Regions from separate parts of the Serratia sp. TSA_198.1 genome, predicted to be linked through region 1. Evidence: predicted binding sites of a transcription regulator. Region 1 holds the regulator's gene; each other region holds the start of a gene.
What was found. The regulator LexA, encoded in region 1, represses DNA repair genes until DNA is damaged. The targets are predictions, from matches to a motif close to TNCTGTATGTACATACAGNA.
Positions count from the first base shown of each region.

Region 2: a site for LexA is predicted at 2,495-2,514, ahead of rmuC (DNA recombination protein RmuC). Genes of this name have one in related genera too.
Region 3: a site for LexA is predicted at 2,155-2,174, ahead of mutH (DNA mismatch repair endonuclease MutH). Genes of this name have one in related genera too.
Region 4: a site for LexA is predicted at 1,227-1,246, ahead of ACUTSW_RS05350 (metal-dependent hydrolase). Genes of this name have one in related genera too.

Region 1 covers NZ_JBQZFP010000009.1:55,027-58,802, reverse strand. Annotated here, with positions in the region: gene ACUTSW_RS23540 (CsbD family protein) at 1-88, opposite strand, end outside; gene dinF (MATE family efflux transporter DinF) at 407-1,744, opposite strand; gene lexA (transcriptional repressor LexA) at 1,846-2,454, opposite strand; gene ACUTSW_RS23525 (diacylglycerol kinase) at 2,573-2,941, opposite strand; gene plsB (glycerol-3-phosphate 1-O-acyltransferase PlsB) at 3,091-3,776, shown strand, end outside.
Region 2 covers NZ_JBQZFP010000005.1:19,043-22,818, forward strand. Annotated here, with positions in the region: gene ubiJ (ubiquinone biosynthesis protein UbiJ) at 1-41, opposite strand, end outside; gene ubiE (bifunctional demethylmenaquinone methyltransferase/2-methoxy-6-polyprenyl-1,4-benzoquinol methylase UbiE) at 55-810, opposite strand; gene rmuC (DNA recombination protein RmuC) at 890-2,437, opposite strand; gene ACUTSW_RS18815 (DedA family protein) at 2,569-3,099, opposite strand; gene ACUTSW_RS18820 (hypothetical protein) at 3,196-3,339, opposite strand; gene udp (uridine phosphorylase) at 3,550-3,776, opposite strand, start outside.
Region 3 covers NZ_JBQZFP010000002.1:74,989-78,764, reverse strand. Annotated here, with positions in the region: gene ACUTSW_RS11760 (YgdI/YgdR family lipoprotein) at 230-448, opposite strand; gene ACUTSW_RS11755 (TerC family protein) at 624-1,340, opposite strand; gene mutH (DNA mismatch repair endonuclease MutH) at 1,436-2,122, opposite strand; gene rppH (RNA pyrophosphohydrolase) at 2,819-3,346, shown strand; gene ptsP (phosphoenolpyruvate--protein phosphotransferase) at 3,359-3,776, shown strand, end outside.
Region 4 covers NZ_JBQZFP010000001.1:1,138,933-1,142,708, forward strand. Annotated here, with positions in the region: gene ACUTSW_RS05340 (HdeD family acid-resistance protein) at 1-90, shown strand, start outside; gene hxpB (hexitol phosphatase HxpB) at 154-819, shown strand; gene ACUTSW_RS05350 (metal-dependent hydrolase) at 1,269-1,817, shown strand; gene ACUTSW_RS05355 (L-cystine transporter) at 1,999-3,390, shown strand; gene kdgR (DNA-binding transcriptional regulator KdgR) at 3,518-3,776, opposite strand, start outside.

The DNA.
Region 1 (3,776 bases):
CCAAATCGTCATCGGTCAGCTTGCCCCATTGTTCCTTCACTTTCCCTTTAAACTGTTTCCAGTTACCGTCGGCTTGATCTTTGTTCATAGTCTCTCCGTTAACCTGTCGTAAATCAGTTTGATACTGTGCTGACCGGGCGTATAACCAAGCAATTTTTATGGTCTATTACCGCTAACCAAAGGGTTGCCACTCCCCCATTTATTTCGCCAGCCACATGATTAATTGTAGACACAGATAACGACAAAAAAACAAAAACCAGAATAAAAAGCCATAAAAAAACAATTAAACAGAAAAAGACACTAACAAACAAGGTACTACCCGACTGGCATGTCGCTTGTGAACATGTAAGCAAATATAAATAAAAACATAAGAAAAATTACTCAATTATCTATAAAACTCTCTGACTTATTGCACCGTAAACCAGGTACCGCGCAGCCGGTGACGATGCCAGAACCAGCCCAGCGCAATGCCCCGCAGCGACAAAAACACCGCCAGCGCCAGCCATAATCCGTGATTGCCTAATACAGGGACGGTAAACAACGTCAGGCCGAAACCGACGGCCGCCACCGCCATGCTGTTGCGCATTTCGGCGCCGCGGGTCGCACCAATAAACATGCCGTCCAGCAGGTAACACCACACACCGACTAACGGCAGCACCACCTGCCACGGCAGATAATGGCTCGCCAGCGTACGCAACTCGGGTAAAGAGGTTAATGCCGAGATGATTTGCTGCCCGGCAACGGCATACACCACCCCAAAAGCCAGTGCCACCAAACAAGCCTGGCGACAGGCGGCGCGCCACACCTTGCGCAGTTGGCTGTCGTCGCGAGCGCCATAGGCATGGCCGGAATGCGCCTCTACCGCGTAGGCAAAGCCGTCGAGCGCGTAGGCCGTGAAGGTCAGCAAATTCATCAGTACCGCGTTTACCGCCACCACGTCGCCGCCAAGCCGGGCACCGAAGATGGTCAGTGAGGCAAAACACGCTTGCAGCAGCAGTGAACGCAACATGATGTCGCGATTCAGCGCCAGCAGGCGCCGCAGATTACCGCGCCAGGCCTGGCGCAGCATCGGCGCGGAAATGCCTCGTATGCGCATCACCCGCCAGGCAAGCCATAGCCCCAGCAGCAGGGTGGCATATTCAGAGATGACGGTCGCCGTCGCCGCCCCTTGCACGTTCCAACCCAGCCCCATCACCAACCAGATATCCAGTACGATATTCAGCAGGTTACCGATAATCAGCAAGATCACCGGTGCACGCACGTATTGCACGCCAAGCAGCCAGCCCAGGATCACCATGTTGGCTAACGCCGCCGGCGCACTTAGCCAGCGGATTTCGAGGAATAACCGCGCTTGCTCCAGCACCGCGCCATCGCCGCCCACGATCTGCAACGCCATATCGATCAACGGGTGGCGCAGCAGCACAATCGCCACACCGGCCAACACCGCCAGCCACAACGGCTGCATAAAAGCGCGCGCCAACCCCTGAGGATCCTGTGCACCGAGCGCCTGTGCCGCCAGACCGGTAGTGCTCATGCGAAGGAACAGCAGCAACATAAACAGGAAGCTGGTAGCCATGGCACCAATAGCAACGCCGCCCAGATAGGTGGGGCTATCCAGGTGGCCAATCACCGCAGTATCCACCAGCCCGAGCAGCGGAACGGTAATATTGGAAAAGATCATGGGTAACGCAAGGCGCCATAGGGCTTTATCAGTATCGCTGGTGAAGGCAGAAAGCAGGCGCATAGTGAAATGTTCCCGTGGCGGTAAGGTTTGAATGAATCAGAAATGACATCGCCCCAGAGCTGGGGCGATTTAAATCAGAGGACAACGTTCAGGCGTAGCGATTAAATCCAGTCGCCGTTGCGGATCACGCCGACCGCCAGACCTTCAATGGTGAAATTTTGCTGACGCAGGTCGACCACGATAGGCTGGAACTCGCTGTTTTCCGGCAGCAGTTCAACCACATTGCCGTGTTTTTTCAGGCGCTTGACCGTAACTTCATCTTCAATACGCGCTACCACTACCTGGCCGTTCCGCACGTCCTGGGTTTTATGCACCGCCAGCAGATCGCCGTCGAGAATGCCGATATCACGCATCGACATGCCGTTGACCCGCAGCAGGAAATCCGCGCTCGGTTTGAACAGAGAAGGATCCACCTTATAGTGCCCTTCGATATGCTGCTGCGCCAGCAACGGTTCACCGGCGGCCACGCGGCCAATCAGCGGTAAACCTTCTTCATCTTCCATCAGCAGGCGAATGCCGCGTGAAGCGCCGGAGACGATCTCGATCACGCCCTTGCGCGCCAGCGCTTTCAGATGTTCTTCTGCAGCATTTGGCGAACGGAACCCCAGACGCATGGCGATCTCGGCGCGCGTTGGCGGCATGCCAGTTGACGAAATATGATCGCGAATCAGATCATAGACTTCTTGTTGTCTGGTAGTTAATGCTTTCATTCCGCCCCCTGTTTGTTTATACAGTCTTGCTGTGAGTATATACAGGTAAGCGCGGCTTGGGAACCGAAGAATGAATAAAAATCAGGGATTAGCGCCCCGCCGCAACGGAGCGTTCCACTCAGGCAAAGTGCTGCCACAATACCGAACCCCAGACAAACAGCGCCAGTATGATCGTCAGCGTTACCGCCGCCGACCCCATATCTTTCGCCCGCCCGGAAAGCTCGTGGTGTTCCGTGCCCACCCTATCGACAATGGCTTCAATCGCGCTGTTCAGCATCTCGACGATCATGACCAACAGCACCGATCCGATCAGTAAAATGCGCGCTATCACACCCACATCCAGCCAGATCGCCAGTATGATAGCCAGCACGGTCGCCACCAGCTCCTGGCGGAATGCGGCTTCGTGCTGCCAGGCAGCAGAAAAGCCTTTATATGAGTAGCCGGCGGCTTTAATAATACGGGTCAGGCCGGTTGCTTGGTTTGCCATGTTTTTTAGTGCCTTTCACAGAGGTAAGTCATAATTATAGAGCTTGGGTCAGGAAACTCTCCCGGCTCACGGTTTTCCAACACCACAGATCTGCTACCCGGTTTCTGGTATGCTTGCGGCGCATTGCTAACAAGAGGCTTCACGTTGTTATGTCAGGTTGGCGTAAAATTTATTATAAATTATTGAATTTACCACTCAAATTGTTGGTAAGAAGTAAGGTTATCCCTTCAGATCCGGTCACGGAGTTAGGGTTGGATCCCTCACGGCCGATTTTGTATGTTTTACCTTATAATTCCAAGGCGGATTTACTGACGCTGCGCACCCAGTGCCTGGCGCAGGATTTGCCCGACCCCCTCAATCCGCTGGAGATAGACGGCACCGTACTGCCAAGCCACGTGTTTATTCACGACGGCCCGCGCGTGTTCCGCTACTACACACCGAAAGAAGAGTCGGTAAAACTGTTTCACGACTATCTGGATCTGCACCGCAGCAACCCGGATCTCGATATTCAGATGCTGCCGGTGTCGGTGATGTTTGGCCGTTCCCCAGGCCGCGAAGGCCACGGCACGCCGCATCTGCGCTTGCTGAACGGCGTCCAGAAATTCTTCGCCGTCCTGTGGCTGGGCCGCGACAGCTTCGTGCGTTTCTCCAACACCGTTTCGCTGCGCCGAATGGCGACCGAACACGGCACGGACAAAACTATCGCACAAAAACTGGCGCGCGTGGCGCGCATGCATTTCTCGCGTCAACGTCTGGCCGCCGTCGGCCCAAGCCTGCCGGCTCGTCAGGATCTGTTCAATAAGCTGCTGGCGTCCAAAGCGATCGAAAAAGCGGT
Region 2 (3,776 bases), on a different contig from region 1:
GATGTCTCCAGCGCGCCGGTCAACAAGGGGGTTAGCAGCATCGGCATGTCCATATCAGAACTTGAAGCCACGATGCAGGGCCACAATACCGCCTGTAAGATTGAAATAGGTCACGTTGTCAAAACCGGCGGCTCCCATCATACCTTTCAGCGTTTCCTGATCGGGATGCATACGGATCGACTCGGCCAGATAACGGTAGCTTTCCGGATCCTTCACCACCAGCTCGCCAATTTTCGGCAGCACGTGGAACGAATAGGCATCATAGGCTTTGCTCAGCGGCGCCAGCAGCGGTTTGGAGAACTCCAGCACCAACAGGCGGCCGCCTGGCTTCAGCACGCGGAACATCGAACGCAGCGCTTTGTCTTTGTCGGTGACGTTGCGCAGGCCGAAGGAAATGGTGATGCAATCAAAATAGTTATCCGGGAACGGCAGCGCTTCGGCATTAGCCTGCACATAGCTGATGTTGCCGATAATGCCGCGATCGCGCAGCTTCTCGCGGCCCATCTTCAGCATGGAGTCGTTAATGTCCGCCAGCACTACCTGCCCTTGCTCACCGACCATGCGGGAGAACTTGGCGGCCAGATCGCCGGTGCCGCCGGCCAGATCCAGTACGCGCTGCCCACGGCGCACGCCGCTGCAGTCAATGGTAAACTGCTTCCAGATACGGTGGATGCCAAACGACATCAGGTCGTTCATCACGTCATACTTTGCCGCTACCGAATGAAAAACGTCTGCCACCATGGCCTGTTTTTCGTCTCTAGCTACGGTGCGAAAACCGAAATCTGTGGTTTCCTGCGATTGATCTGCCATTGTCCTGCCTGCTATTCAGTCAATTTTGTGTGGTCGAGTGTACCAGAACCCCACGGAATACCCCACCTCAAGGCGGCTGTCATGCCTGCGAAGCGGAGCGTGGTTCTTCGGCGGAATCATCGTCTTCCGCCTGCGGCAACGCGCTGACGTCATCGTCATCCGCTGCCTCATCTTCATCATAATGCTGCGCGCCGGCTTGCTGTGCCAGCAACGGATTGATCGGTCGTTTCACCTCAACCCCCAGCGCGCGGAACCCTTCGGTTTGGCCGATAAGATTACCACGGCCTTCGCTCAGTTTGTTCATCGCCAGGCGATAACTCCCCTGGGCCTTGTCCAGGCTCTGCCCCAGCGCCGACATGTCGTCGACAAACAGCCGCATCTTGTCATACAGCCGTGCCGCCCGGTCGGCAATGCGCTGAGCATTCTGGCTCTGGTGCTCATAGCGCCACAGGTTGGTGATGGTGCGAAGCGCCACCAACAGCGTGGTCGGGCTGACCAGCATAATATTGTGTTTAAGCGCTTCGCTTATCAATTCCGGCTCCCGGTCGATGGCCAGCAGGAAAGCCGGCTCCACCGGAATAAACATCAACACATAGTCCAGTGAACGCAGGCCGGGCAACTGTTGATAATCTTTGCGCCCCAGCAAGCGGATATGGCCGCGCAACGAGGCGATATGCTCGCTAAGCGCCGCCTCGCGTTCCGCGTCGTCTTCACTGTTGAAATAACGTTCGTAGGCGACCAGCGACATTTTCGCATCGATCACGACATCCTTGCCCTGCGGCAGACGCACAATAACGTCAGGCTGCATACGGCTCTGATGATCCAGCCGCACATTAACCTGAGTTTCATACTCGTGCCCCTCGCGCAAACCCGAGGCCTCCAGCACCCGACTCAGCACCACCTCGCCCCAATTGCCCTGGGTTTTATTGTCACCTTTCAGCGCCTTGGTCAGGTTAATCGCCTCACGTGCCATCTGCGCGTTGAGTTGCTGAAGGTTACGTATTTCATGGGTCAGGGTATGGCGTTCGCGGGCTTCCTGGCCAAAGCTGTCCTGCACCTGACGGCGGAAACCGTCCAGTTGTTCGCGCAACGGCAGCAGCAGGCGATCCAGGCTTTGCTGGTTCTGTTCGTTCACCTTGCGCCCGCTGTGTTCGAAGATGCGGTTGGCCAGGTTTTCAAACTGGGTGGTGAGCCGTTGTTCGCTGTTGATCAGCAAACGCTGCTTCTCTTCCGCCGCCATGCGGGTCTCTTCCAGACGGATGGTCACTTCCCGCAGTTCGGCTTCCTGAGCGCTGTTGACCTCACGCTGGGCGCGCAGCTCCTGATTAAGCAGTTCGCATTCGGTGCGCCAGTGATTGAGTTGTTGCAGCTTTTCGTGCCCGGCCGCCAATTGGCTGTGCAAATTGCGCAGTTCCAAATCGGTTTGCCGCATTTGCTGTTCATTGCGTTGCAGAACGTCCTGCCGGGCCGCCGTTTCCTGCTGTGCCTGCTGCAACGACTGTTCCAGCAGCCGCAGCTCGGTTTCATGCTGCGCATGGGCCTGCTGCATGCGCAGGCTGGCGATCAACCACCCCAACAGTATGCCGACCACTACCCCGCCCACACCGTAAACCAAACTGGTATCCACCCTGCCTCCTGTTACGCCTTGCCGTTTATGCGCCCGTTGCCCGTCACGTTAAGGGGATGCTGTATGGATGTCCAGTCTGATTTTGCACCGGCAACGCAATATTGCGAAACGCCGCGCAAGTCAGGCAAAAACTAGCCAAACCACTGGGTTAACCACTTGATGCCAAAGGCTCCCGGCGCAAGAATGCCGAACGCCCAGATCATCGCTGAAGTGATATTCGCCAGTTGGAAGTAACGTTGGGGCATGCCGCAGATACCGCCGACCAGCGGCACCACCGCGCGCAGCGGCCCGAAGAAGCGGCCGATAAAAATGCCCAGCACGCCCCAGCGTTCAAAAAACGCATGGCCGCGGTCCAGCAACTGCGGATTACGCGATAACGGCCACATGTGCGCCACACGGTCTTGATAGTGGTAACCGATCCAGTAAGAAAGCCAGTCGCCAAAAAATGCCCCTATGGCGGCGGCGGCCCAGATAGGCCAAAAAGCGATACCGCTCTCGCCAATCAACGCGCCCAACGCCAGCAGGATAACCGTGGCCGGCAACAGCAGGGACAAGAACGCCAGCGATTCGCCGAATGCCAGGAAGAAAATAATGGGGATGGCCCAGCCTTCGTGCTGACGCACGGCATCGCTGACCCAGTTGATAATGTCGTTGAGGCTCAATACGGGCTCCTGATACGAGGTTTCCTGTGCCAAGGATACGCAATGCCGGCCGGGGCAGGTTAAACTCCGGCTAAACGCGTAGCGGTTTACTCGAGGTTAACGCCAGTTGCACTTCGCGCTGACGTCGACCCAGGCCGGATTGCGCTTCCAACCAGCGGCCGGTAAACCGTATTGATCGCGGACGTTAATGCCGCCATCAGGCAGAGTTTGTGAAGGAAGAAGCAGAATCTGGGCTGCCATAGACGTCCTCGCCGTTATTGTCTAAAAAATCGCCGCCTGGGCAGCAAAGCCGAAATCAACAGGTAAAAAGGGGGCGCTGATAGCTAGATACACCCTGGCTTTCACGTTGCTGCCAACCGCAGTTTGAAAGACGACGGGTATCACCGTAACAGATTAGGGCTGAATGGAAAAACGGACCGCGTTGGCGGCCCGTTGAAGGGAGGAAGGCGATTACAGCAGGCGGCGCGCCGCTTCAACCACGATCTGCACCGCTTTGCTTTCGGTGTTTTTCATGGTTTCTGCGTTTGGAATTTCCTGCTGGGTGCGGTTGACGATCACGCCGGCAACCATACCGGCACGCAGGCCCTGGCTTGCGCACATGGTCAGCAGAGTGGCGGATTCCATTTCATAGTTCATCACGCCCATCGCCTGCCATTCTGCCATCGAGCCCTTAAAGC
Region 3 (3,776 bases), on a different contig from region 1:
CCCCGTCGTCTTTCAAGCTACATCTAAATAGCTGCGCCTAATCGTGCTACAGGTGAGGAGCATGCAGAGCGCCGACACACCGTGAATCCATCCATGGAGGCTCGTATCGCGCGTCCATGCGCTCAACGGTCGGCTAACCTGCATGCTCCCCACCCGTATCAAGCTTGGGGTGTAGCGGTATTAAACGCAGTTATTAGACGCCTGACTGTAACTTGATATAGTAGAGGGATTAACGTTCGATGACCTGCGAAACCTGATCGCCGTTGATTTGGCGGTTGTTGCCTTTTTCATCTTTATAGCTGATCAGGCCGGTATCCTGGTCGATCTCGGGTTTGCCCTGAGTCAGGATCATATTGCCGTCTTTGGTCGCCATCACGTAATCGCTGGAGCAGCCCGTCAGCCCGGCGGCGATCACCAACGCAGAAACTGCCATTACCCACTTTTTCATCCTGCCGATCCTCAATTATGTATGTATGCAGAAAAGAGTCTTCTTCCAAGATTAGCAAACTCTGGATACCTCGTGTTTCGGATAAGTCCTTATCTTGGTAAGAGAAAGTACGCAGAAGAGTTGAAGGAAGGATAAAAATGCAAACGGGAGCGGCTTTCGCACGCTCCCGTAGAGGTTACTCTGGGGCCTGGTTTTTCTTGCCGCGCATCAGGTTGAGCGCTTCGACGGACATCGAGAAGAACATCGCAAAGTAGATGTAACCTTTCGGAATATGTACCTGGAAGCTTTCCAGCATCAGCGTGAAGCCCACCAGAATCAGGAACGCCAGCGCCAGCATTTTCACTGAAGGATGGCGGTTAACGAACTCGCCGATCGGTCGGGCGGCAAACATCATTACCCCAACCGCAATCACCACCGCCGCCATCATGATAAACAGGTGATCGGACAGGCCTACCGCCGTAATCACCGAGTCCAGGCTGAAGATGATATCCAGTAACATAATCTGCACGATGGCGCCGAAGAAGCCGTTCACTTTCGTGTGGTGCTCTTCATCGGACCCTTCGATAGTTTCGTGGATCTCTTTGCTGGCTTTCCAGATCAGGAACAGCCCGCCGAGCAGCAGGATAAGATCGCGCGCCGAGATGCTGTGGTCCATCACCGTAAACAGCGGGTGGGTCAGGCGGATCACCCAGGCGATGGAAGCCAGCAGCCCCAGACGCATCAGCATGGCGCCGGCCAGACCGATACGGCGAGCCTTGTTCTGCTGCGCTTTCGGCAGTTTGGCCACCACCAGAGACAGGAAAATAATATTATCAATACCCAGAATGATCTCAAGAATGGTCAGCGTACCTAACGCTAACCAGGCATTGGGATCCATAATCCAATCGAACATTGCCAAGCCACACCTTAATAAAAAGCAAAGGCTGAATTATACGCGTTTATTGGTACGGCGACACTGTTAGCTAAACATGGCTTAAACAAAGAGGATCATATTAAGAAATGTCTTGCCAATAACGCGCCGGTGAAGCTTTTTTTCAAATAAAAACCGCGCGGCAGCGTGAGGATAGGCTGGCCCTGTTCGCCGATGGCCTCGGTTAACGCCTTGCTGTTGGCCGCTTTGGGCCGCAGTTGCAGTACCTCTCCGTGACGAGCGGTGATCCGCTCCACGTGGCCGAGCACGATCAGGTCCATCAGTTCCTCCCAATCCCGGCGCAGCATCTCTTCTTCAGCGGCGCTCGGGCTCCACAGTAGCGGTGATCCTATGCGCCGCTGCGCCAGCGGGATTTGTCGCTCGCCTTCTACCGGTATCCACAATACCCGCGCCAGCTTATGGCGTACATGACTGCTGGCCCAGGTAACGCCGCTGTTGCCGGTAAGCGGTGCTACACAGACGAAGGTGGTCTCCAGCGGCTTGCCGGCAGCGTCAATCGGGATGGTTTTCAACTCAATGCCCAGTTCGGGAAAATCCTGCTCCGGTTTGCTGCCCGCCATGGCGCCGAGGTACAGCTCCAGCAGCATGCCCACCCAACCTTTATCGCGTTTCAGATCCTTGGGGATCGGCAACTGGGCACGCGCGGCCAGTTCACCCAGGGTAAAGCCGGCAAGCTGCTGTGCTCGTTCAAACAGCTGCCGTTCGTTTTCCGGCGGAAGGGGAAGAGGGGATAAAAACGCCATAATGCAAGCCCGTCATATTTGATTGAAAAATGTACTGCATTTGTGCACAGCGAACATCGGCTGGAAAAGACACGGGAATAGACTAATAGCAGCATGATTTTTCATGACTTTTTTTCTTCCGTCGCGCAGGAAACAAATTCCCTCCGGCGCTTGTGCACCTGAAGCCACCGACAATAAACAGGATCTTACACCTATTTATCCACAGATTTATGGGATAACCCAAATTTTTCCCGATCACTGGTTCGATTTACAGCCTTGACGCGGGCATTTTTTTGCGAAATTGTCCGTTTTGTGCGTAACTCATACGGATAATCTGTGGATAAAAACGACGTTGGTGGATCTTTCGCCAGGGTAAGATCCTAACCGTGCACAGATCACATTTCCGCCCTGTTTATACCTGTTGATAATAATATATATTGTTGTTTTTATTGGAATAATATTGAATTGGTTTTAACGGTGTTTTTAGGCTCGTCAGAGTTGTACCAGCTTATCCCTTGAGTTCTTCACACACCTATCCACAGAAAAAGTGAATAAAACTGCCGTGAAATCGCCTCGCATGTTTATAACTTTGCCATTATCTGTGAGTTATCCCAATGTTATCCGGTTTACGGCGCTGCAAAGCAGTGGTTTACCGCCTGTAGCTTGTGTGAAACAATCAGTACATCTATGCGAAATTAAGCTTATCGAGGTAGTCCGGTGATCGATGATGATGGCTACCGCCCGAATGTTGGTATCGTAATCTGTAATCGTCAGGGGCAGGTCCTTTGGGCTCGCCGTTACGGTCAACACTCCTGGCAGTTTCCCCAAGGTGGGATTAACCCTGGCGAAACCGCAGAACAGGCAATGTACCGTGAGCTGTTCGAAGAAGTGGGGCTGAGCAAAAAGGATGTGCGCATCCTGGCCTCAACCCGCAACTGGTTGCGCTATAAATTGCCAAAACGTTTGGTGCGTTGGGACACAAAGCCGGTATGTATCGGCCAAAAGCAGAAATGGTTTTTGTTGCAGTTAATGTGCAATGACGCGGATATCAATATGCAACGCAGCAGCACGCCGGAGTTTGACGGCTGGCGCTGGGTGAGTTTTTGGTATCCGGTACGCCAGGTGGTGTCGTTCAAACGCGACGTTTACCGCCGGGTGATGAAAGAATTCGCCGTCACCGTGATGCCGATGCAGGAGCAGGCAACACAGCGGCAGCCCCCCGCCTATCGCCGGAAGAGAGGTTAAGTTAAGCCGACTATGCTCACGCGCTTGCGAGAAATTGTTGAGAAGGTGGCCGCGGCGGCCAGTCTGACAGATGCGCTGGATCTTTTGGTCAATGAAACCTGTCTGGCGATGGATACGGAAGTCTGCTCCATTTATCTGGCAGACAACGATCGCCGCTGCTACTACCTGATGGCGACGCGCGGGTTGAAAAAACCGCGCGGGCGCGCTATCGCGCTGGCATTTGATGAAGGCATCGTCGGGTTGGTCGGGCGCCGTGCAGAGCCGATAAACCTGGCGGATGCGCAGAGCCACCCCAGCTTCAAATACATACCTCAGGTGAAGGAGGATCGTTTCCGATCCTTCCTGGGCGTGCCGATTATTCATCGCCGCCAACTGCTGGGGGTGCTGGTGGTGCAGCAGCGTGAGCTGCGCCAGTTCGACGAAAGCGAAG
Region 4 (3,776 bases), on a different contig from region 1:
TGGTCAAAACTGCGCGATCTGTGGCGTATCCTGCGTTTCGGCAAGGCGCCCAGAGCGAATGCGACGCAATCCGGCAGGCAAAAATTTTAGTCTGGTTCCCGGCGATGCTAAAGTGGTGGCACATTCACCGACGCCGGCAGGAGCTCATCGCTAATGGCCTATTCGCAACGCATTGAAACCGCTATTTTTGATATGGACGGTTTGTTGATCGACTCAGAACCGCTGTGGCTACAGGCGGAACTGAATATCTTTGGCGCGCTGGGGCTGGATCTGTCTGACCGCCATAAACTGCCGGACACCCTCGGGCTACGCATCGATCTGGTGGTGAAAATGTGGTTTCAGGCCATGCCGTGGCAAGGCGTTTCGCTGGAGGAGGTCTCCGCGCGGATTATTGAACGTGCCATTGAGCTGGTACACGAAAAAAGGCCGTTGCTGCCGGGCGTGCAACAGGCGTTGGAACTGTGCCGCAGTCTGGATCTGAAGATTGGCCTGGCCTCCGCATCGCCGCTGCACATGCAACGACAGGTGTTGAAGATGTTCGATCTGGCGGGGTATTTCGATCAACTGGTGTCCGCCGAATATCTGCCTTACAGCAAACCGCACCCGGAGGTTTACCTTATCGCCGCCGAACGTCTCGGCAGCGATCCGTTGCGCTGCATCACGCTGGAAGACTCGTTCAACGGCATGATTGCCACCAAGGCCGCGAGAATGCGTTCAATCGTCATCCCGGCGCAAGAGTATCGCCACGACACGCGCTGGGCACTGGCGGACCATAAACTCGATACCCTCGAACAGCTTACTCCCGGCCATCTGGCGTAATCTTTCGCGGCGGCGTTATCGCGCTGCCGCCCTGCCTCTCTCTTTTATCCCCTGGTTCCTCCCGCTAATTTTCAAAACCCTGCCTTAGCCCTGAAAATAAATAAAACATTATTTCATTTTTATTGAATTAATGTACCGGAATATCTATGCTGAGGCATCAAGAAAGCGCCGGGTAGCCGGTAAGCGCTGTCACTGCCACGCAGCGCAACTCTGCCGCTCGGCGCTTTCTCCCGCAGGCCTGCAGTCGAGATGCATTCGCTGGAGGTAGTCAACGCATTCCTTACGATCATCCACGGCATCCACAACGGTCAATGCTTAACCTTTTACGTAACAACTCGTTGTAAAACCGGGTAAAACAAACAATTAGTTACAGGGTAACCGCTTCCGCAACTGTTAATTTTCCCATATACTGGATAAATTAACAGTTTATCAGCCGGAACAACAACAGCATGACCGCGGAAGGACATCTTATTTTCTCTGTCGCTTGCGCGATTTTCGCCAAGAAGGCCGAGGTGACACCGGAGCTGGCCACCGGCGACTGGTGGCACATTATCCCTGCCGCACTGCTAACCTCACTGCTGCCCGATATCGATCACCCCAAATCGGTCCTGGGCCAACGCCTGCGCTGGATTGCCATTCCCATCTCCCGAGCCTTCGGGCATCGCGGTTTCACCCACAGCCTGCTGGCGATCGCCGGCGGTATGGCGCTGTTCCAGTTAGATGTGCCGCGCAGTTGGCCTATCCCGCCCGACGTGCTGCATGCGATGATTATTGGCTATTTCAGCCACCTGTTGGCCGATATGCTCACCCCTGCCGGCGTACCCTTGCTCTGGCCCTGCCGCTGGCGCTTTCGCCTGCCGGTGCTAAATTCCCAGAAAGGCAACCAGTTGGAGAGAGCCCTTTGCCTCTGCCTGGTGGCCTTCGCTATCTATTGGCAAGGAGGGTGCACCATTCCTGTGCAGTCCTATTTTGAGCAAATCAAAAATATCAGACTGTGATCACAAAAACCGGCCAATAACCATTCACAAAGTATATTAATTAAACAAATTCATATTCAAAGTTATATAAAATTCCATTTGGATATAAGTGAGCCGTTGCGCAAACTGTTACGATATTTGATTCGCTACACCTTGGCGCGTAGCCGTTTTTATATAAGAAAAATGATTGGAGACATTGGGGATGAATTTTCCGCTGGTAATTAACATGGTGGTTTTTGTCGCCCTCCTTTTGCTGTTGGCGCAAACCCGCCATAAGCAATGGAGCCTGGCGAAAAAAGTACTGGTCGGCCTGGTGATGGGCGTAGTGTTCGGCCTGGGCCTGCAACTGGTGTATGGCTCGGATAACCCAGTCCTGAAAGAATCCATCAGCTGGTTCAACATTGTCGGTAACGGCTATGTGCAACTGCTGCAAATGATCGTAATGCCGCTGGTATTTGCCTCAATCCTGAGCGCGGTAGCCAAGCTGCACAATGCCTCTTCACTGGGCAAGATCAGTTTCCTGACCATCGGCACCCTGCTGTTCACCACGCTTATCGCCGCATTGGTGGGTGTGCTGGTGACCAACCTGTTTGGCCTGACTGCAGAAGGCCTGGTCCAGGGCACGCAGGAAAGCGCGCGCATGGCGGCTATCCAGAGCAACTACATCGGTAAAGTGGCGGACCTGACCGTACCGCAACTGGTGCTGTCGTTCGTGCCGAAAAACCCGTTCGCCGATCTGACCGGTGCCAGCCCAACCTCAATCATCAGCGTAGTGATCTTCGCCGCCTTCCTGGGTGTGGCTTCGCTGCAGTTGCTGAAAGACGATAAAGAGAAAGGCCAGCGCGTGCTGGTGGCTATCGACACCCTGCAATCCTGGGTGATGAAGCTGGTGCGTCTGGTGATGAAACTGACTCCGTACGGCGTACTGGCGTTAATGACCAAAGTGGTAGCCGGTTCTAACATCCACGACATCGTCAAACTCGGCAGCTTCGTGGTGGCATCTTACCTCGGTCTGGCAATCATGTTTGGGGTACACGCCCTGCTGTTGGCCTTCACCGGCGTTAACCCGGCGAAATTCTTCCGCAAAGTCTGGCCGGTCATCACCTTCGCCTTCACCAGCCGCTCCAGCGCCGCCAGCATTCCGCTCAACGTGGAAGCGCAGACTCGCCGCCTGGGCGTGCCGGAATCCATCGCCAGCTTCTCCGCTTCGTTCGGCGCTACCATCGGCCAGAACGGGTGTGCAGGCCTGTATCCGGCGATGTTGGCGGTTATGGTTGCCCCAACCGTTGGCATCAACCCGCTGGATCCGGTGTGGATCGCCACGTTGGTGGGTATCGTCACCATCAGCTCTGCCGGCGTTGCCGGTGTGGGCGGCGGTGCCACCTTCGCTGCGCTGATTGTACTGCCTGCGCTGGGCCTGCCGGTCACGCTGGTTGCCTTGCTGATTTCGGTCGAACCCTTGATCGACATGGGGCGTACCGCACTGAACGTCAGCGGCTCAATGACCGCCGGCACCGTCACCAGCCAGTTGATGAAGCAGACGGATAAAAGCATCATGGACAGCGAAGACGAAGTGGAACTGGCTCACCAGTAAATGTCGTCCGCAATAAAAAACCGGAGCTGCGATGCTCCGGTTTTTTTATGTCTGCGATAGCGGTTCATTTAAAGGATAAAGGCGCTCCCGTGAACGGCACACCTTAAGGCATCAACCACCGGCAGGATCAAAAGGGATAATCGTGGTAGCCCATTTGATCGGAAATGTTACGTGCGGCAGCATGCAGGCGTTTAACGTAATCCGCCTTGGCCTCCTCGGAGAAACGGATAGTGGGGAACGAAATGCTAAGCCCGGCGATCACCACGCCAAAGCGATCGAATACCGGCACCGCAATGCAACGCAGCCCCTCTTCCTGTTCTTCAATGTCTTCACCCACTCCATGCTCTCGCACCTGTTCCAATACTGACAGCAGCGTAGCGGCGCTG